2 regions of the Cytobacillus sp. Bac17 genome follow, and region 1 is predicted to be linked to the other one. Evidence: riboswitches for the same ligand, from Rfam matches in the RefSeq annotation. Region 1 holds a riboswitch; the other holds the start of a gene.
What was found. A riboswitch is a leader RNA that binds a small molecule or an ion and turns the genes downstream of it on or off. The one in region 1 is predicted to bind cyclic di-AMP.
Positions count from the first base shown of each region.

Region 2: another riboswitch for cyclic di-AMP. It lies ahead of NR125_RS06870 (cation:dicarboxylate symporter family transporter); the one in region 1 lies ahead of NR125_RS19360 (dicarboxylate/amino acid:cation symporter).

Region 1 is NZ_JALJRC010000018.1:95,389-101,758, reverse strand. It holds gene NR125_RS19365 (MerR family transcriptional regulator) at 5-376, opposite strand; gene NR125_RS19360 (dicarboxylate/amino acid:cation symporter) at 554-1,777, opposite strand; cyclic di-AMP (ydaO/yuaA leader) riboswitch at 1,930-2,075, opposite strand; gene NR125_RS19355 (hypothetical protein) at 2,209-2,394, opposite strand; gene NR125_RS19350 (hypothetical protein) at 2,642-2,791, opposite strand; gene NR125_RS19345 (hypothetical protein) at 2,799-3,164, opposite strand; gene NR125_RS19340 (GNAT family N-acetyltransferase) at 3,280-3,729, shown strand; gene NR125_RS19335 (serine hydrolase domain-containing protein) at 3,864-4,883, shown strand; gene NR125_RS19330 (DinB family protein) at 4,948-5,472, shown strand; gene NR125_RS29955 (endonuclease) at 5,640-6,370, shown strand, end outside.
Region 2 is NZ_JALJRC010000003.1:45,652-60,382, reverse strand. It holds gene NR125_RS06900 (DUF421 domain-containing protein) at 1-668, shown strand, start outside; gene NR125_RS06895 (hypothetical protein) at 790-1,389, shown strand; gene NR125_RS06890 (hypothetical protein) at 1,698-1,910, shown strand; gene NR125_RS06885 (NAD(P)H-dependent flavin oxidoreductase) at 2,084-3,055, shown strand; gene NR125_RS06880 (dienelactone hydrolase family protein) at 3,197-3,826, shown strand; gene NR125_RS06875 (hypothetical protein) at 4,060-4,308, shown strand; cyclic di-AMP (ydaO/yuaA leader) riboswitch at 4,578-4,727, shown strand; gene NR125_RS06870 (cation:dicarboxylate symporter family transporter) at 4,856-6,118, shown strand; gene NR125_RS06865 (DUF4256 domain-containing protein) at 6,616-7,176, shown strand; gene NR125_RS06860 (SDR family oxidoreductase) at 7,360-8,127, shown strand; gene NR125_RS06855 (hypothetical protein) at 8,672-9,094, opposite strand; gene modA (molybdate ABC transporter substrate-binding protein) at 9,681-10,490, shown strand; partial or broken gene NR125_RS29885 (molybdate ABC transporter permease subunit) at 10,538-10,686, shown strand; gene NR125_RS06840 (hypothetical protein) at 10,913-12,556, opposite strand; gene NR125_RS06835 (ABC transporter ATP-binding protein) at 12,559-13,338, opposite strand; partial or broken gene NR125_RS06830 (SF0329 family protein) at 13,537-14,066, shown strand; gene NR125_RS06825 (VOC family protein) at 14,144-14,554, opposite strand; gene NR125_RS06820 (RNA polymerase sigma factor) at 14,644-14,731, shown strand, end outside.

The DNA.
Region 1 (6,370 bases):
GATATCAGTTGAGCAATAAAAGCAATGTTTGAATTAATGATAAGCTTTCATGTGAAATATTCTTTTTGACATATTCGTATTTTTCGGGATCAGATTTTTTAAGCTGTGAAAGTGCTTTTGTCACATCTTCCTCCAGATCCTGAATTTTGAGCCTTAGTTCAAGAACATCTACCTCTTCAGAAAATCGGCCGATAACTTTTTTCTTTATTTCCTCCAGCGACAAACCATCCGCTTTACATTTTTCGATAAAAGCAATACGTTCGATGGCGGAATAATCATAATAGCGATAATTTGAAGGGGAACGTTCTGCTTTTAGCAGTCCGAGTGAAGTATAGTAATCAATCGTTCTCTTAGTAACCTTTGCTTTTTCAGCCAATTCTCCTATTCTTAACTTCTCAGCCCCATGAGGATTCCTCCAAACTGTTACGTGATGGTTATGAATCTAATTATACTAAAAAATAATAGAAAATCAATGAATTTGAATAATGAAACAAGCAGGGAGGAAGAGATTTCCACAAAAAAATAACACCGGATAACCGGTGCTATTTTGCATTCAGGCTTTAACGGCCTCTTTCTTTGCTTCCGTTTCCGCTACAATTACTGCACAGGCAGCATCACCTGTAATATTAACTGCTGTTCGCGTCATATCAAGCAGACGGTCAATCCCAATGATTAATGCGATACCTTCAACAGGAAGATTGACAGAGTTAAGAACCATCGCTAGCATAATCAAACCGACACCAGGCACACCAGCTGTACCAACGCTGGCAAGAACGGCAGTAAGGACAACCGTGATTAGCTGTGTCAATGTTAAATCAACATTATATACCTGGGCAATGAAAATAGTTGCAACTCCCTGCATGATGGCTGTTCCATCCATGTTGATGGTTGCACCGAGAGGCTGAACAAAGCTGCTGATTGATTCAGGAACTTTCAGATTTTTTTGGGCCGTATTCATGGAAATCGGCAGAGTCGCATTACTGCTTGATGTACTGAAAGCAACCCCCATGGCCGGCGCAAAGCCTTTAAAGAACCATAGCGGGTTTTTCTTTGCAAGTAAAGCAATAGAACCTCCATAGGTTAAAATCGCATGTATAAATAACGCAAGAAGAACTACGATCATATAAAGTCCCATAGCTTTAATGGCACTTAGACCCTGACTTCCTACAGCAGAAACGATAAGTCCAAACGTTCCATAAGGAGCGAACCTCATAACCAGGTTAACAAGGTACATCATCATGTCATTGCCTTGTTCAATAAGGTTTAATATGCCTTTTGTTTTATTGCCGAGCATGGTTAATGCAAATCCGACAAAAATAGAAAAAGTGATAATCTGAAGCATATTGCCTTCCGTGAAGGCTTTTACCGGATTGGTTGGAATAATATTTAATAGTGTCTCTGAGACAGGAGGAGCTTCCTTCGATTCGTACTCCACGTTTGTTACGTCGAATTCACCAACGTTTCCTGGCTGGAAAACAGCTGCCAAAGCAAGACCTATGACGATTGCAATGCTGGTGGTAACCAGGAAGTAGGAGATTGTCTTAATCCCAATTCTTCCCAACTTCTTAGGATCACCGAGGCCTGCTGTTCCAAGGGTGATGGAAAAGAAGACGATCGGAACAACCAGCATATTGATGAGATTTAAAAAGATTTTTCCCAGCGGAGTAAACAAAAACTTGTCAAGCTCGGGGAAAATGCCAGGTGCAAATAAATTAATCAACAGCCCTGTGATTCCCCCGGCGATCAAAGCAAGAATAATTTTAGTAGATAATTTCATACACGTTCCTCCAATGAAATAAATGATGTAAAAAAATGTAAATCTCGCACAAAAAATATTTTGCCTTTCCTATATTACCCCCAAAAAACATAAACCTAACTAAAAAAGGCAACAAAAAAACACAGAGGTAATAACCACTGTGCATTTATGCAGTGTTCCCTCTCAACACGCTTACGAGGTTAGCTGTCGGGTTCGGGTCTTGAGAGTACCCTACCTATAAAAGGATTCACCCCAGGTGCTTTTATTAAAAAAGTACAGTTGGTTCCCCCGCTCAATTAAGATTAAGCGAAAATTATTAATGTTTTTTTAATATATTAACAATAATCATAAAAGTTGTAAATCATACGATTTTCTTATCTAGGTTTACTAAGGTTACTATCATTCAAATAGTAATTTAATAGGAAAGGTCAATTTGGTTTTTAGCAATAAGATTAGAAGTTAAGCCAGCTTAAAAGAGGATGTCTTTTTTTGTCTTTCACTTTTAGTTCCTTCTTATTCAGCTTGTCTTCATGTTCGGCCAGCCACTCTTTTAACTCTTCTTTGTCCTTGCATTGCGTATAATAAGTCTCGCCGTTTTTCCCAGTGGCACTTACAACATATCTGCATGTATTTCCCATAAAGCACCCTTTTCAAAGTAATTTCTTTTAGAATTATAACAAGATTTATGACAATGTCCACCATTATTTTTTAGGATTATGAGTATATTGGCTTTGGGGATATTGCTGATGAAAATATGCCTGAAAAAATCCAGCTAAGATATCCGCTGGATTAATGTCGCTTCTGCATTTATCCTATTGGTCCGGCAGCTTATTGATTACTGGGAAAGTTTTTTCCTGTTGTCAGCTCCAGTGGGAATGGCCTTTCTTATCTGCGCAAAACTGTAATAAAGCCGTCGAGAATCTCATGACTAACAGTAACCCCTTTGAGAGTATAAAATTCAAGAGCCTCTGTATTCCTATTTGATACATAGATAAAATAATCTTCCACATCTTTAAATTGGATTAACCATTCCATCGGCATGTTAAAAAGAACTGATCCAATTCCATATTGTCTGTAGCATTTTTATAAAGAATTGAGATAAGCAGCCAACATGCCTTTTCCCGACTGAAGTCAGATCAAAAAAAATGGCGAAATCATTGGAGCAGGCTTCCTTAGGAGAAACATTGGAATAGACATAGCCCGCGATTTCTTCATCGTCCTTAACGATCTCTATATAATTATGTAAAGATGATTTTACGGATGGAATCATTCTAGTTTCAAAATTCATGCTGTCAAAACGCTCAGGTGTTATATGTGCCTTAGATTTCTGAAAAGCCATCAGCTTATTGCATAAATCCCGGCAAAGTCTGATTTTCTCTTCTGTTATCACTTCATATTTTAAATTCATCCTATTCACCCCTAGTTAAATTTTAAATTGGAAGGTCTTCATTCGTCCAAAAAAGAGGGAATTTATCCTTGATAGAGAAGTTTATCTTAAAACTAATATAAAAAGAGGGACCATAATGATTAGGGAAATTGATATTAAAGATCGAAAAGCTGCTGTGCAAGTTCTAAGTGTCCAGCTTCCTGCGTATAAAATTGAGGCTGAAATCATTGGATGTCCTGATTTACCGCCTTTGAAGGATACGGCTGATGACTTGCGAATAACCGGAGAAACCTTCCTTGGGTATTTTATAGGTGAAAAATTATGCGGTGTGATTTCTTTTAAAGAGGAAAATAATGTTTTAGATATTCATAGACTGATTGTGCATCCTGAACATTTTAGAAAGGGAATTGCACAAAAGCTGCTGAACTTCATTGAACTGAGGCCGATGAATGAAAAAATGATTGTCACAACAGGCTCTAAGAATACCCCTGCTGTCACTTTTTATTTAAAGAATGGTTTTAAAGAGCTGAAGAAAATGGAAATAAATGAATCACTGACTATTACTGCTTTTGAAAAATATTTATAAAATACTAAAAGATTAAGCGACTCTTTCATTTGGAGGAATCATCCTCTTTAAATCCGTTATATGTTTTATAGAGTCTGCTATTACTGTCCCGCATTGCTTTAGGTCAATGGAATATTACTTAAAGGGGAATACTCATGTTATTTAGGGATTATGATAAAAGGTTAAGGTCTGTAATTAAAAATGTTGGTTTTTCCGGTGTCGTACTTGTTAAAGAAAAGGAGGAATTGATCCTTCAATTAGCAGAGGGGGATGCTGATCGAGCAAACAAAACCCAAAATAACCCAGGTACCAGGTTTGGCATCGCCTCCGGGTGTAAGATTTTTACGGCGGTTAGCATTTGTCAATTGGCCGAGAATGGATTCATATCATTCGAAACAAGACTTAATGATGTATTGAAGGATGTTTTTCCCTTATTTGATGAGACAATTACCATTCATCACCTGTTAACCCATACATCCGGAGTGCCCGACTATTTTGATGAGTCAATTATGGATGATTTTGAGGAGCTGTGGAAAGAAAGGCCAATGTATCTATTAAATCATCTGAGAGATTTTCTTCCTATGTTCCAGAATAAAAAGATGATGTTTAAGCCCGGGGAGAAATTTCATTATAATAATGCCGGATATATACTTTTGGGTTTAATTATAGAGAAGAAGACAGGACTGAGTTTCCAGGATTATATTCATTCCCAAATTTTTGAACCATGTGGAATGAAGGATTCAGGCTTTTTCCGATTTGACAATCTTCCTGAAAATACAGCAATTGGTTATATAGATAATGAAGAAGATGGGACATGGAGAACCAATATTTATTCATTGCCCATCAGAGGCGGTTCTGACGGAGGAGCCTATGTTACTGCTCAGGATATCATCTTATTTTGGGAAGCATTGTGTAATGATAAGCTCATGAGCGGGGAGTATACTGAAAAGCTGATGTCCCCGCATGCCAAAGCAGATGAGAATGAGTATTACGGCTACGGATTATGGATCAAAAAGAAAAACGAAGCCATCTTCAAATATCACCTCATGGGCTATGACCCGGGAGTCAGCTTTCATTCTGCCTATTACCCTGAAAGCGGGATAACCCTTGTGGTGCCATCAAATAAATCATATGGGCCATTTACTGTAATGAAAGAAATTGAAAAGGACTTTTAGATGAGCTATGTACAGGTGCTTATTTTTTGTATCTAATCGGGTCTGTTTATAAAGGAGCGGTTATATGAATTTTAATTTAAGAGAAGCTATTGAGATTCTTGAACGTACACCCCATACGCTGGATGCATTACTAAGCGGTCTATCTTCGGAATGGCTTAATGGCAATGAAGGGGAAGGCACGTGGAATGCTGCCGAAGTGGTTGATCATTTGATTGATGGCGAGGAGAAAAATTGGATTCCACGGCTGAAATTTATTCTGCAGGAAGGGGAAAGCAAGCCCTTCCCCCCATTTGACCGCTTTGCTCATTTAAATGTGTCAGAGAGTCTATCACTTGAAGAAAAGCTTGAAGTCTTTAAGACCCTTAGAATGAAAAATTTGGCCATGCTTAGGGGTATAACTGATCTGGAAATTCATTTCGAAAAGACAGGGCTTCATCCAGCATTTGGACCAGTCAGAGTCAGGGAATTGATTTCCACTTGGGCTGTGCATGACCTTACGCATATTTCACAGATTTCTCGAGTATTGGCAAATAGATACAGAACTGATGTTGGTCCTTGGATTGAGTATCTGGGCATTTTAAAAAAGTAAGCACTTTAAAAAAATTGCATCAAAGTTAAGTTTGTAAATTCTGTGTGAAAAGTAAACTTTTGGGACCAAAACCTCATGATATGGCCGAAGGTGTTCATTTATACTTGTGTGGAATTGTGACTTTTCTGATTATTTAAGTCCATTCAAAAAAATATGGAGGCGAATGAATGCTGAATCGTAAGAAAAAAGGCCTGCTGTTAACTTTTATTCTGGTTACTGTCATTCTGATCGTGATGCAGCCCATTCAAAATTCTATAACTAGGGCAGCTGCCGGGGATGGCTCCTGGACATCACCTTATTCCGTTTCACAGGGAATCAATACTCAAAACAACTCTTCCAAAACTGTTCAAGGCTATGTGGTTGGACAGCCGACTGCGGCAAATACGGTTATTTCAAGCCAGTTTCCTAATGACTATGCTTTGGCCCTGGCGGATAGTCCATCAGAGACCAGCACAGCTAAGATGCTTTATGTTCAAATTCCTTCCACGTTTCGCTCTGCTTTCGGCTTAAAATCCAATCCATCCTTGATTGGAGAAAAAATTAAGGTAACCGGAACACTTACCGCCTATTTCTCTCATCCCGGGCTAAAAGATGGGACGGCCTTCGAACAAGCTGGTGATGGAACAGTCATTCCCGGCCCTGAACCAGGAGGATATTATGATGCTGCAAACGGAAAAACAGGGGAGGCTTTAAAAACAGCCCTCCACACTATCATTGATGATCACACGGAAATTTCCTATTCGAATGTATGGGAAGCACTGCGTGAGACAGATGAAGATCCTGCCAATCCCAATAACGTCATTCTTTTGTATACTGGCCGCTCTCAGGGGAAATTCACCAATGGTTCTGGCGTCAATGATTGGAACAGGGAGCATGTTTGGGCTAAATCTCACGGGGA
Region 2 (14,731 bases), on a different contig from region 1:
CTCTATTTCTTTTTATTACTCTTTATATGGGGAGACGTTCGATTGGGGAGCTTCCAATCTTCGACTACCTGGTGATTCTTACACTGGGTGCAGTGGCTGGGGCGGATATAGCAGATCCGTCTATCAGGCATCTGGAAACAGGCTTTGCCATTATTGCCATAGGCGTCTTTCAGCGAATCATTGGGAAAGTAAAAATATCGAACAGAAAAATTGGAAAAATGATTACTTTCGAACCGGTGATTGTAATTAATAAGGGTAAATTGCTTCGTGCCAATTTAAAGCGGACTAATTATTCAATCGACAACATTCTTCAAATGCTGAGGGAGAAAAATATTTTCGATGTCCAAAATGTAGAATTGGGAGTACTGGAAGGGAGCGGTATGCTAAGTGTTCAATTGAAACCTTCAATGATGCCTGTTACCCTGGGAGATTTAAAAATTACTGAACACTCCGATCAAATTGCCTTTCCAGTAGTCGTTGAAGGAGAAGTTTACACCACGGTCCTTAATCAGTTGGGCTTGGATAGAGCCTGGCTTGAACGGGAATTGGCCAGAATGGGCGTCTCTATGTTCGGGGATATATTTTTTGCCTCCATCAACTCTAAGAAAGAGCTTCATATTTCCATGAAAAATGAACAAGCAGAATCCATACCACCTTTGAATCATTAACTATCCATCTTGGAAAACCTGTTTCAGCACACCGTGAAAAGTCAGGGAACCTCCTATAAAGGAAATATTTTCTTTTGTATTGAATATGTAAGGGAGTGAGCTTAATAAAGAGGTGACTTCGGTGCTTTTTCATTATCATTTTTGGACTCCGCATGTAGAAGAGACAGAGAGGTTTTACACAAATAATGGATTTCGGATATATCAGCGTATCGGAAAATACCAGGGGGATTTCCAGAACTTTGATCCTCCATTGGTATGGGATGACTTTCGGGAAAAAGATATCCTTTTTCGGATAATTGAAGCAAGAAAAGGGTGCATAAATGTCACTTTTGGATATGGAAAGAAGAGTATATTTGACCATATAGGCTTTTGGGTAAATGAAAAAGAACAAGAGTTTATATGTCAAAATGCAGTTAATTTGAATTGGAATGTTGATAGGGGGGAACGAAGAACGTTTATTACAACCCCTTATTCTTTTAGGATCGAACTTCAGACAAACAAAGATTTAGTAGATTCGGTGACTGATAACATAAAAATAGGGGAATTAAGATTAGAAATAATGAAAAAAGGGTTAGAAGGTGACCTTTCCATTTTGTTTGGGAAGCCTGTCAATTCTATTAAGTCAATAATTGGTGAGACAGTTACAATCAGGGAAGCTGTTATAAAGGATTTCTCATCAAACCCATTAGTGGATCCTAATGGTGTAAGGATTTTGAATTAGTTTTTGGATTAACTGTGTAAGAGGGAGAATTTATGAGATTCCATTGGTTTCTAGTGTTATTTTGCACCTGGGTTATAGTATCTTTTCTATTTCCCGAACCAAGCTGGTGGTCTATCTTCTCATCGGATCGTTCAACGCACGCCCTTTTAATAGAGCAATTTTCTATAGTTAAAGTATTTTTCATTATTACTTTCTTAGGATTAGCTTACCTATTGCATTTTATATTTCAAAAACGCAGGTAAAAGCTTTTCATGCGAGTAAGTGCTGATAAAAAGAATACTTGATGATTTAATATAGGGGGAAACACGATGGGCAGAACAGTTACTTTCTCATTTAGCAGTGCCCGGTATGAGGGGGCTAAGGCGACAGAGACATTCACTTTTGAGAAATTAGGCCTTGAAGCGAGTCTGGATGATATGGCCTTGGAAAAAGAATTAGACGAAATCTTTCATGCTTGGGTTTGGGATAAACTCAATATTTCTTATAGTATAGTAACTGCAAAAGAAAAAGATAGGTTGTGATGATTTCTGGTATATCAGTTATACGATAAAAAGAATTAAGCCCCCATCTTTGTTCTTTCTTGAACTTTGTGTGACGATCGCTAAATTACCACCTGATTTTAGTATCAGGTATTATATTTATCACTATTCAATTAACCCCATTCACACAATAATGGAGAAGAAATAATTCGACGATGAAATGGGGTATTCTTTTGAGATTTCCGCAATTAAGAATTGGTCATATGAAGCCTGAATTTCCAATCATGCAAGGTGGTATGGGCGTAGGTATTTCTTTAAGTGGTCTGTCGTCAGCTGTTGCGAATGCCGGGGGGATTGGAACTATTTCTGGAACAGGAATTAGCATCGAAGATTTAAGATTGCATATAAGAAAGGCTAAGGCATCTATCAAGGGTGAGGGCTATATTGGGGTGAATGTTCTTTTTGCCATGAATGATTTTGCTGAAAAAATGAAAACAGCTATTGAGGAAAAGGTTGATTTCATTATTTCAGGTGCTGGAATATCAAGAGATATGTACAGCTGGGGCAGAGAATCTGGTATACCGGTCATCTCGATTGTGTCATCTGCAAGGCTCGCCAAAATGTCAGAACGGCTTGGTGCTTCTGCCGTTGTTGTAGAGGGCAATGAAGCGGGAGGACATTTAGGGACCAAAAGACCACTATTCAATATTTTACAGGAAGTCGTGGAAGCAGTTAAGATTCCTGTCATTGCTGCTGGAGGAATCATGACAGGAAGAGATATCGCTCATGCCATTCGTATCGGTGCCTCGGGTGTTCAGATGGGAACAAGATTTGTTGCAAGCCGCGAATGTGATGCACCATTATCTTTTAAAGAAAAGTACGTCCGGGCCAAACAGGAAGATATCGTCATGGTGAAAACCACCGTAGGGCTGGAAGGCCGTGCCATTAAGAACCACTTTACAGAGCAGATAGCTGACAATAAAAAGGTGAAAATAAAGAACTGTATCGATTGCCTGAAAAACTGCTCTTATCGCTTTTGTACAATGGATTCCTTGATAACTTCCATGGATGGGGACTGCGAGAATGGCCTTGTATTTGCGGGGGCAAGAGTCCATGAAATTAAAGAAATACTGCCTGTTCAGACGATCATCAATAACCTTAAAGCTGAATATGAAGCTTTTGTTTAATTTCATAATGGTGCATTTTTAAAGTCTAGCTGCCGTATAGGCGGCTTTTCTGATTAATAGGGGTGTTAGATGTGAAGGAATAAAACATTTAAATATAGAATAATTTTTCTTATGGAATAAGGTGTAAAAATGGATCGGTGAATGGGAGAAGAAATATGGAGAAAAAGGGTCATAATCATGATAAGACAGAGTAATTCTAATTCTTTAATCCTCGTAATCCACGAAATCTATGGAATTAATCAACATATAAAGAGTTTTTGCGAATTATTATCAAAGCAGGGTTTTGATGTGACATGCCCCCATTTATTAGAGCGAGAGATACCTTTTGAATATTCTCATGAGGAAGCCGCTTATCGCCATTTTATGGAACATGCAGGTTTCGACAGAGCTGCCCAAAAAATAAAAGATCTATTATTGGATGTTAAAGATGAATACGAAAAAATATATATCATTGGATTTAGTATAGGTGCAACTGTTGCCTGGCTGTGCAGTGAGGGAGATTGTGTTGATGGTATAGTGGGATACTACGGCTCAAGGATCAGGGACTATTTAGAGTTAACACCCCAGTGTCCCATAATGCTATTCTTTCCACAAGAAGAGCAGTCTTTTAATGTTGATGAGTTACTATTAGCTTTAGAAAAAAAGAAAATTAAAGTACATAAATTTAAAGGGAAACATGGATTCAGTGATCCATATTCCTCCAGATATGATGCAGAATCAGAACAAGAAGCATTTAGCAAAGCCATGGATTTTTTATTGCATATTGATTGAGGTATTATTATGAAGCTAACCGTGAGTGTTATCACCTTGAATTTTAATAAAAGTTTACAAGCCCGTTCAATTTTCTTAATACAAGGATGCTAATTTAGATTTAGCGGGGATAGCATGTGTGGCTATCATTGTATTTGGCGCAGGCGGAGCCAAATGCCTTTTTTGTTTTGCTTATATTCAATTTATAAAATTTACTGTCTATTATTTAGCCTCTATAAAGGATCAAGTGGGAAATGTCCATTATTTTGAGGAGAAAGATCTTAACATCCATTCTTAGCAGTGTGTTATTTGTACTGATTTTTTCAGTGCCAACAGTCTTTGATATGAATGCATTTGTTAATTTATATTATTTAAATCTTATGTTTGTCGCTGCCTATGGAGTAATCACTTCGATGTTCAGTGATTGGTTGAGCAAGAAGATTTTCATTGCAAACACTAATCGTGAAATTGCCTCCTTTTTATTCTATTTGGTTCAGTATTAAAAGAACTTAGTCTTGTTTCTGCTGTCTCTTTTTTCATCATTGACCGTGTACTGACAAAAGCAGAAATAAGGTGGTGGTCAGTAAATACAGCATTATCCGTGATAGTCCTTATATTTATTATTGCTATTAATATTGATTTCCCATAACAAGTCCTAGAGCTGAAAATTCATTGAATTTCAGCTTTTTTTGGTGTGTTAAAGAGGCCATTTAGTTTACTGCCGGGAAAACTTAACTATTTACAAAAAATATCTTGAAATAATATAATGATATAGTGATTTATGCTTAATCTTATTTTAAGAACGGGGGACCCATTATTTACAGCGGAGTTTCCGCTTGGGGTGAATCCTACTATGGAAGGGCTTACTGTTTCCGCAGTCCTAACCCGAAAGCTAACCTCGTCAGCGTTTAAGGAAACATAAGAGAATATGAAATAGTGTGAATTGACAAAACCAGCATTTTTGTCGATTTTCTTTTTTATCAGGATCTCATCTTTGTTTCCCTTGCCTGCGCAGCACGTATAAAACTAAACAAGAAGGTAGGGTAATTGATGAAAAAAATTAAATTAAGTTTAGCCACTCAAATTTTCATCGGTCTTATTTTAGGAATCGCTATTGGCGGTATTTTCTATGGAAGTGAAACGGCGCAAAGTGTGCTGCAGCCCTTTGGCGATCTTTTTATCCGCTTAATTAAAATGATTGTTGTTCCTATTGTACTATCAACAATTATTGTTGCCATTGCTGGTGTGGGTGATTTAAAAGCCGTCGGGAAGCTTGGCGGTAAATCATTGACTTACTTTATTGGCATGACTTTGGTTGCTATTGTGGTGGGCCTCATTGCAGGTAATGTTATTCAGCCTGGTGCCGGCCTGAATATGGACAGCCTGCAGCAAAGTGACATTTCGAGCTATGTTGAAACCAATAAAGAGCAGGAAGGCAAGTCGATAGCAGATACATTTTTGCATATCGTACCTACTAATCCTGTACAAGCCATGGTTGAAGGCGATATGCTGGCGATTATCTTCTTTGCTGTTGTATTTGGCCTTGGAATTGCAGCAATTGGAGAAAAGGGAAAACCAGTACTGAGATTTTTCGAAGGCACGGCAAAGGCCATGTTCTATGTGACAAACCTATTTATGAAGTATGCACCAATCGGAGTATTTGCCTTAATTGGTGTAACGATTTCCAAGTATGGTTTTGCCTCATTGATTCCATTAGGCAAGCTGGCACTTACTGTATATGGAGCCATGATCTTCTTTGTTCTTGTTGTGTTGGGGATAATGGCCAAAGTTGTCGGGTTCAGCATCTTTAAATTATTGAAGATGATAAAAGAAGAATTGATTTTGGCATTCTCAACTGCAAGTTCTGAAACAGTGCTTCCGAGAATCATGGACAAAATGGAGAAAGCGGGAAGCCCGAAACATATTTCGTCATTCGTTATTCCGACAGGCTATTCTTTTAACCTGGATGGATCCGTTTTATACCAGGCAATTGCCTCTTTATTTATTGCACAGATGTTTGGCATAGAATTAAGCATAGGACAGCAAATTACGTTAATGTTAGTACTGATGGTTACATCCAAAGGAATGGCGGGCGTGCCAGGCGTATCCTTTGTCGTGCTGCTGGCTACTTTCAGCACAATTGGATTGCCTGCAGAAGGCCTTGCCTTTATTGCCGGCATCGACCGTATCCTTGATATGGGCCGAACAGCTGTTAACGTGGTGGGGAACTCACTTGCGGCTATTGTTATTGCCAAGTGGGAAGGGCAATTTAACCCTCCAGCAGAAGAAAGATTTGAGCAACAAGCTTCATAATAGATTGGAAAACACTAACAAATGGCAGCATATTTGTTAGTGTTTTTTTTTGCTTCTTTGTGTTATTCCATAAAGAGAGGATGATGGAGCAGGTTCGGACAGAGAAGCGGGAAACCAACGTGAAGGAGTCCGAAGGTGGAGCAGGCTCGGACAGAAAGGGGAGAAATCAACGTTAGCTAGTTAGAAGGTGGAGGAGGTTCGGACAGAGAAGCGGGAAATCAACGTGAAGGAGTCCGAAGGTGGAGCAGGCTCGGACAGAAAGGGGAGAAATCAACGTGAGCGAGTCCGAAGGTGGAGGAGGTTCGGACAGAAAGGGAAGAAATCAACGTGAGCGAGTTCGAAGGTATAGGAGGTTCGGACAGAGAAGCGGGAAATCAACTTGAGCGAGTCCGAAGGTGGCTTATGAAAAGTTAATGCTGTTCCACTTTTATCAAATAGCCCTTAAGGGTCATAATTATATTATAATGGAGTAAAAACTAGGAGGAGTTAATTTGACAATGGGAAATATGGAGCTGTCACCAGAACAGCGTGAAGAACTGCTGGAAACTCTGAAAGCGCGTTTTGAGAAAAACATGCACCGTCATGAAGGTGTGGAGTGGGCTGATGTACAAGCTAAGCTCGAGGCTAATCCTGAAAAATTGTGGTCACTCAATGAAATGGAAGCAACTGAAGGCGAACCGGATGTTGTACGCCATGATCAAGAGACCGGCGAATACATATTTTATGATTGTTCAGCTGAAAGTCCAAAAGGCAGGAGAAGTGTTTGTTACGATCGTGAAGCGCTGGAGGCACGGAAGAAACACAAGCCGGAAAACAGTGCTATGGATATGGCAGCTGCCATGGGCATTGAGCTTTTAACCGAAGAGCAATACCGGGAGCTTCAGGAGCTTGAACATGTCGATAAGAAAACCTCTAGCTGGGTGCAAACGCCTGAGAATATCAGAAAACTTGGCGGGGCGATCTTTTGTGACCGGCGCTACGACACTGTTTTTGTGTATCACAATGGAGCCGATTCGTACTATGGTGCAAGGGGTTTCCGGGGCTCGCTGAGGGTTTAGATTCATTGCAGAAATTTGGGGGCCTGACTTCCTGAAGACTACAGTTTAATGAACAGGTTTTGTATTTCGCTGCCATTACGGCGGCTTTTTCTTTATTTAAAAACTGGCAGTTTAGTTGAATATAGCACCAAATATCTGAATAATACAATATAAAGGAAACCCATTAGAATGGGAGTGTTGTACTTGAAAATACTGGTCACCGGTTCCACAGGCCAACTAGGTTCAGCTTTACTTAATCAACTAAAGGAGTCTGGTTATAAAGTAAAATTAACTTCTAGAAGAAAACCTGATGGAATTGAAGATTTCAAGTGGATTTATAGCGATTTATCGTCAGGTGAAGGGTTAGAAGAAGCAGTAAAAGATGCAGATGTCATCCTTCACGCAGCAACAAGTCCAATAAAGAATTCAAAAAGTGTTGAGGTTTCAGGCTTTAAGGAGCTATTAAAAAAAGCACAGCACGTAAAACATTTTATTTATCCGTCAATTGTTGGGATTGATGAAATACCATTTAACTATTATAAGCTAAAATTAGAAGCAGAAGAATTGCTGAAAAACAGCTCTATCTCTCATACAATTGTACGCGCAACTCAGTTCCACCATTTTATTGATCATTTATTTCTATCCAAATCCTTTCTTAAAAGATATATTGTCCCGGATAAATTTAAGTGCCAAAGTGTAGATGCGGGTGAATTCGCTGAGCATCTAATAGGTTTAGTGGATAAAGAACCACAAGGAAGAGCGGAGGATTTTGGCGGACCAGATGTAATGACATTAAGAGAAATGGCTGAACTGAAAATCAAACTAAATAATGAACCAAATAAAGTTTTAAGCTTATCTCTAACTGGAAAACTATATAAATCTTTCTGTGATGGGAAAAATACCAATCCTGCTCGAAAAATGGGAAAAATCACTTTCGGTGAATATCTAAGTGAAAAGATAAAGGGGCAGTAGTGCGCTCTTAATGATTGAGGCGTTGATCCAGGAGGGGATTAACGCTATTTTTTTGGAACTGCCTTAATATGCAGGTTAATAAGGATCCAGATTAAAAAATACATAATAGAGGTAATAACCTATGATTTATTTTAGATTTTGTTTTTATCAATTCTTTTTATTTTCCACACTCTTTGTTATTAACATCAACTTTGATAAATATATCAGTAAACCATTTACTCGTGTTGATTTAATCGCCATATGTATAAGTGTGCCTATCCTGTTTATTCTTTTTACCGCTGTAAGTAAGTTATATAGACGATTCGAGGTTATTAAATTACGAAATAAAATATTCATTTCAATACCTGTTTTTATCATATCAGTCCTATTTGCAGGGTTTCTGGGACAACTGTTCTTCTAGATGGATTTTAACATCGAAATCATTTATTTTAAAATAAAATAGATGAATTATTAATTTTGTTAAAGAGAGCTATTTCTGCGACCTGCTTTTTTTAACTAAATAGGCAGATTTGTTGAAAATGTTACAAAGGCCGATAAGGGGTTGTTAAAGAGAAAAATCTAATGTTTTTAGTAACGGATCAATTTTTGAGTCAAAGGTGAAAAAGTAAGATTTATTTTCATCATCAAATAAGAGTAAATATGGCTTTTCGTTTTTTGGAATGATAATGATCATTTCATCAATCAAAGCATATATCCATTTGTTTTCTACTCGATGAGACGGCTCTAAAGGGATTTTAATCATGTAGCCTTTGTCTGGAATTGGTTTTAACTTTTTAACAACATTATCAATTTCTTTAATTATTTTTTCAGCTTCGAATTGTATCTTAGGATTTGTTGGGACTGTCTTTGTTATCTCATTTTTTTCAATATCAAGAAGTTCAATATTCGGCCTGGTTTGTGCATTTACTACGATTAGATTCATTAGCAAAAATATGTGAATGAATGAAAGCAATATTTTATGAACCACAAAGTTCACCTCGTTTGTTATTATCACCATCGATTATTAAGTTATGTATAAGCTTGTTGTGCTAATGAAATCTTGGCTGAAGGAGCCAGCTTTTTCTTATTTAGCTAACGGGTGTGGATTCCGATTCTATAATAATATGAATTTCATTATATTAATGAAAAACAGCAATGTTTTATACCATTCATTAACGGAATTATCTGAGGCGATAGGAGCTGCAGAGGACAGTAATAAGCTGTATTAGCGGGATTCATTTAAGCAAGCACTGCTGGTTCAAAAATATTAAAAGGAAGGCATTGTGCCTTCCTTTTTAGTATGTTTCATACTCCTGTCTTGGAAGTATAATAATCCCCTAATGACTTACTTCTGATTGAAACTGTGGAAGATTGAATTTCTTTCATAATGGATACTAGCTGGTTTCTTTTAGCTGTTTATAGAATAAGCTGTTGAAGCTTCCGGTAAAAAGATCTTATCGCCTTGCAGGCTGATTTTTTCACTGTATTTGCCCAGAGTATCTGACGATAACCAGGGCATTAGCAGTTATAATTAGTTATAATCAGAAATAACAAATTGGGAAGGGAGATTTATAATGAAAAAGCAGTACCTGTTATTTTTTTCATTAATAGTCCTTTTTTTATCATTGGCTGGATGTTCAAATAATGACCAAACTAAAAAATCAGGAGAGGAGAAGCAGGAAGGAACCGAAGAGAAAGTGGAATTGACTATTTCGGCAGCAGCAAGCCTGCAGGATGCCTTAATAGATATTGAAGCAAGCTTCGAAAAAGAACATCCGAATATACTTGTAAACTTTAACTTTGGAGCATCAGGCTCTCTTCAGCAGCAAATTTCGCAGGGAGCACCTGTTGATCTTTTCTTTTCAGCAGCAGAGGATAAATTTGATAAATTAGTACAGGACGGGCTCATCGAGGAAAAGAATGGAATCGATTTAGTTGGGAATGAACTTGTACTAGTGGTGCCGAAAGATTCAGCATTTGGAATTAAATCATTTAATGATCTTGCTGAAGCAGATAAAGTGTCTATCGGCACTCCAGAATCTGTTCCTGCAGGGAAATATGCGAAGGAGTCTTTAGAAGATACGGGTATTTGGAAAAACATAGAAGAAAAAGTGGTGTATGCCAAAGATGTTCGGCAAGTACTTACATATGTAGAGACAAATAATGTGGATGCTGGAATTGTTTATAAAACGGATGCGTTAGTATCTGAAAAAGTTAACATCGTGGACACGGCAGATGAAAACACTCACGATGCCATTATTTATCCTTTGGGAGTGGTTAAGGATACAAGTCATCCAAAGGAAGCCAATTTATTCTATGATTATCTTCAGAATGAAAAATCAATGAGTATTTTTGAAGAGTATGGGTTTAAAGGCCTTAAATAATTTAAATGGCTGCTGATTTTTGGGCACCAGTTGTTATGAATGTTACCGGAAATATCCCAGGAAAAACACAAACGATCCCAACAGCTATAGTTGTAGCTATTAACTTAGGCAATATGGAGGTGGCCTGGTTATGGGGGCGAGCATGATTGGGATGTCGTTTATCAAGTTAGTTTTAGTCCAGATAATAAAATCTTAAAAATGCTTTTATATTAGCAGGCATCCTTTTGCGGGATGTCTATTTTTATTGGAAGAAGACTGGAATTCGTAAAAAACATCAGGTGACAGTACTAAAAGAGGCAAAAAAAGAGCTGCCAATATTGGCAGCTAAAGCATATAACATATTCAGATTAAAATCTGCGAAGGAGAATTTATGCGGTTATCCCGATATCAAAATGACCATCCTTTGTTAAACGCCAATCGGGTTATTCAACAATCTGTTCCCAACTAATATTGAAAGCAAGCTTCCAAAAAATACGCAGGCAAATAATCGAAACCCCCAAATACAGATAGATTCCATATGGCAATAATGTGCTGGCGAAATGAAGTCCGGCAAATAAGGCTACAATCAGCATTAATCCGAAAATAATGGCACTATTGCCGTTTTGATTGTACTCATCAAAAGACTCCGAAAAGGGAAGAGCTTTCTTTAGGACCATAAAACAAATGACCGCATATAGACAGGCACTGATAAATACAGCGACAAGATCAGGCAGAATTTTTGCCCCGAACAGGAAAAGGAATAGTGCACTCAGAAGCAAGTATACTGGCAAATATAACTTAAAGATAAATGCCTTGATGGTACCGCTGAAAACCGGCTTTAGCTGTTTGAGGGGGGCAACCCGGTAAATAAAGGCACCCTTATATTTCCCTGAATACTTTAGAAGAATCATGATGGTCGGAATGATGATTAAGCTAAAGTAAATCGTTAAATAGGACTTGCTGTCAGATACCTGTACAAAATCTTCTCGAAGAGTATTCATGATAATAATAAACGGAATCACGATAGAAAAACCCAGAGACGGATAGGCTTTTAGCTTAAAATCCCGTTCATTTCTCATCATGCTGCCGGCAAATCTGAACACTGCTCTTTCTTCAGGTGAGCGGCAAATGATGTTGAGAAGGAATTGCCCTACTTTACTTCGTTTCTTTTCTTTGGATTTTCCATGATAAGCAAGCTTTTGCAAGTTTTGCTCGAAGGTGCTGGAAAATTTCATATAAATCCAGATGGACAGGATCGGAACAATGAGTCCTAATGCTGAAAAAATGAGATAAAACGGCTGGAAGGTGCCCTTCATCATCATTTCGATATTTGCCCCAAACCACATTGGAAAGATGAACACCTGCCACCACTTTGGCTGAAGCGAGACCGTTAAGTCAATTAACTCAAAAGAGCGAATAAGCAATTGATAGCCAACCATGATCATAAGGGAAAGCCCAATTTGGACATAGTTGATGATATCTTTTAATTTTTCCCCATCAAAAAATCGCAGGATCGTTAAATAGATCAGTGCGGTTAAACCAACAACCAATAGGTCAATCAGGATGATGTTTACCGCAGCAATAAGGAAAAATAAGAGCCCATTTTTGATAAGTCCCACTATCAAAGGGATTCCAGCAAGCGCAATGGTAAGGAAAGAAAGATAAATCGTAACATGCACCATTTTTGCCGTGCTGATCGTTTTTCGGTCGACTGGCTTTGGAAACAGGATGTTACGATCACGAATATCCAGTAAAACCGAAGAGAAATCGGAAATCATGGAGGTCATAACGAAAAAGGTGAATATCCCATAAAAGAGGCTCATCTGGAATAGGTAATTGTCCCCCATAAGCACAAATGGTATCAAAAACAGCCCAAACAATACATAAATCCATAAAGATTTTATGTACTGATTGTTTTTTTCCTTGTTTTCTTTTTTGGCATTCTGCGAGAAAATGGTGGGCACACGCCGTCCATCCATCGTCAGCTTTACTTGCAGGAGTCTTCTCATTATCTTGTAGTCTACGCCAAAGCCGCTGAAAATCCGCTCAAAACGATCCAATAGTTTAAGAGTGCGATAGTCCTGCATCCCTACATCTCCCTTACTACTGAAACAAATCTGGCACCAAGTTCCTTATGTTCACTGAATCCCGTAAGCTGGTTGAAGATCTGTTCAAGTGAACCTTCCGTATTTTGCTGCCTTAACTCTTCAAAGGTGCCATCAGCAGCAATTCTTCCGTCATGCAGAAGAATAATGCGGCTGCTTATCTTTTCAACCACATCCATAATATGAGAAGAATAAAAGATCGTTTTTCCCTGTTCGGCAAGCTGCGCCATGATTTCTTTGAATATCATAACACTGTTCGCATCCAGACCATTGATGGGTTCATCAAAGAACAGAAGTTCCGGATTATGCAGTAAGCTCGAGATAATGAGGAGCTTTTGACGCATTCCTTTTGAATAGGAGGCTATCCGGGAATGGTAGACTTCCCCTATGCCGAATAGTTCCATCAGGCTTTTTGCCTTATCACTGGCGAGGTCCGTATTAAGGCCATACAATTCGCCAACAAAGGTTAAGTATTCCTGGCCGGTCAAATTATCGTATACTTCAGCGATTTCCGGCACATATCCGATCTTTCTTTTATATTCAATATTCCCATCTGAAATATCCTGGCCAAAGATTTTGACTTGTCCTGAATAATCATCTTCAATGCCAAGCGTGATTTTGACAGTGGTGCTTTTCCCAGCGCCGTTCGGGCCAATATACCCGATGATTTCCCCGCTTTTCACCTGAAAAGATACACCATTCAGCACGGACTTCGGACCATAGTTCTTTCTCAAATCACTAATTTCTAAAATAACTTCCTCCATCACCTTAACCTCATTTCAAAATTATTCCATTAATTCTAGTGTAACATTAGAATTGTTGTTGGCTAAAGGGGATTTGGGAATTCTTTTTGGTTTTGTCCTGCTTACTGGAGATGGAATAAAAAGGTTGTTAATCGAATGACCCTTTAAGATAATTAATCTGAAGGGATTTTGGTAATGGAAAATATTTAGGGGGATTAAATGTTGCGGAATCAGCAATGGAGCAAGGTAAAAAAAGATTAGACAGTTTTAAATGTGATTCTCTGAAAGAAAGGCTGCAGTTTACAGTGACCAATTACAGGAGGGCTCACTATCAATTGGGGAGAGCCTTTATTACGGTTGATAAAAAGGAAGTCATCAATATATGTACCATTACTTCTGAGACCGCTCTAAACAGAAGAACTTATGAAATAAAAAGAGAGAAACATATCCCTTATACCGATTGGAGCCAGGAATCAGTGATTTGGGATGAAGCACATGAATGGGTATTAGACGAAGGGATTTTTGCTCAGTATGATTTCTTTGATGCCGTAGAGGAATACTTTCTGCTGCCTATTGAAGAATCATTAAAATCCAACAACATGCTGATTAAAATATTCGCCTTGATAGATAGGAGGGTGGGGAAAAGGACTTTAGAAAAAATGAAGCAGTCTATTCTTTGCGAGAAAGAAATCGTCCAGTTCTTTTATACATTGCGATGTAAAGCTGAAGGTATAAGACTTCATGGTTAATGGAGCAGGAGGTATCCTCGCATGCTAAAAGGCCAGGTTAGTGGAAGCACACCATTCGCTGCTTCCACTATTTAAGTTTACAAATTGTCTTTATGATAGGGCGAATTCATTTCTTCGCTTACCACACTGAAGGTATTCCCATCAGGGTCAAAGAAATCAAACCCTTTCATAATCCCATAATCATGGATGTCTGTTGTTTCCACTTCATTTTGTTTCAACCGATCGTAAGCTTGCTGGATATTATCTACTTCGAAATTATAATATACGTTTTTATTTTTTCCTTTGACAGTAAATTCTGTTGGCTGAGGTTTTTCTGTTTTTATTAAAGCAAGACCTGTGACGTCATTCTCAAAAACATAACCCACACCATGATCAGCCCCATTTTCTTGCCACTCATCTACCTTCGTTAGACCAAGGTTTACTTCATACCATTTTTTAGATCTTTCCAAATCTGTCACCGGAATAAAAATACTGCCTACCTTAAACATGCAAAATCACACTCCTTATTTTTTGTTCCTATACAAACGATTATAATGAAAGAAAAGTTACAAAATAATGAAAATTTTCGGGGGATATAATGATTACAGAATCTTTAACTATTGAGGAGATTTCTTTGAGGCTGTATAAATATTGTTTATCCTTATCATCCTCAGAATGGCTGGCCG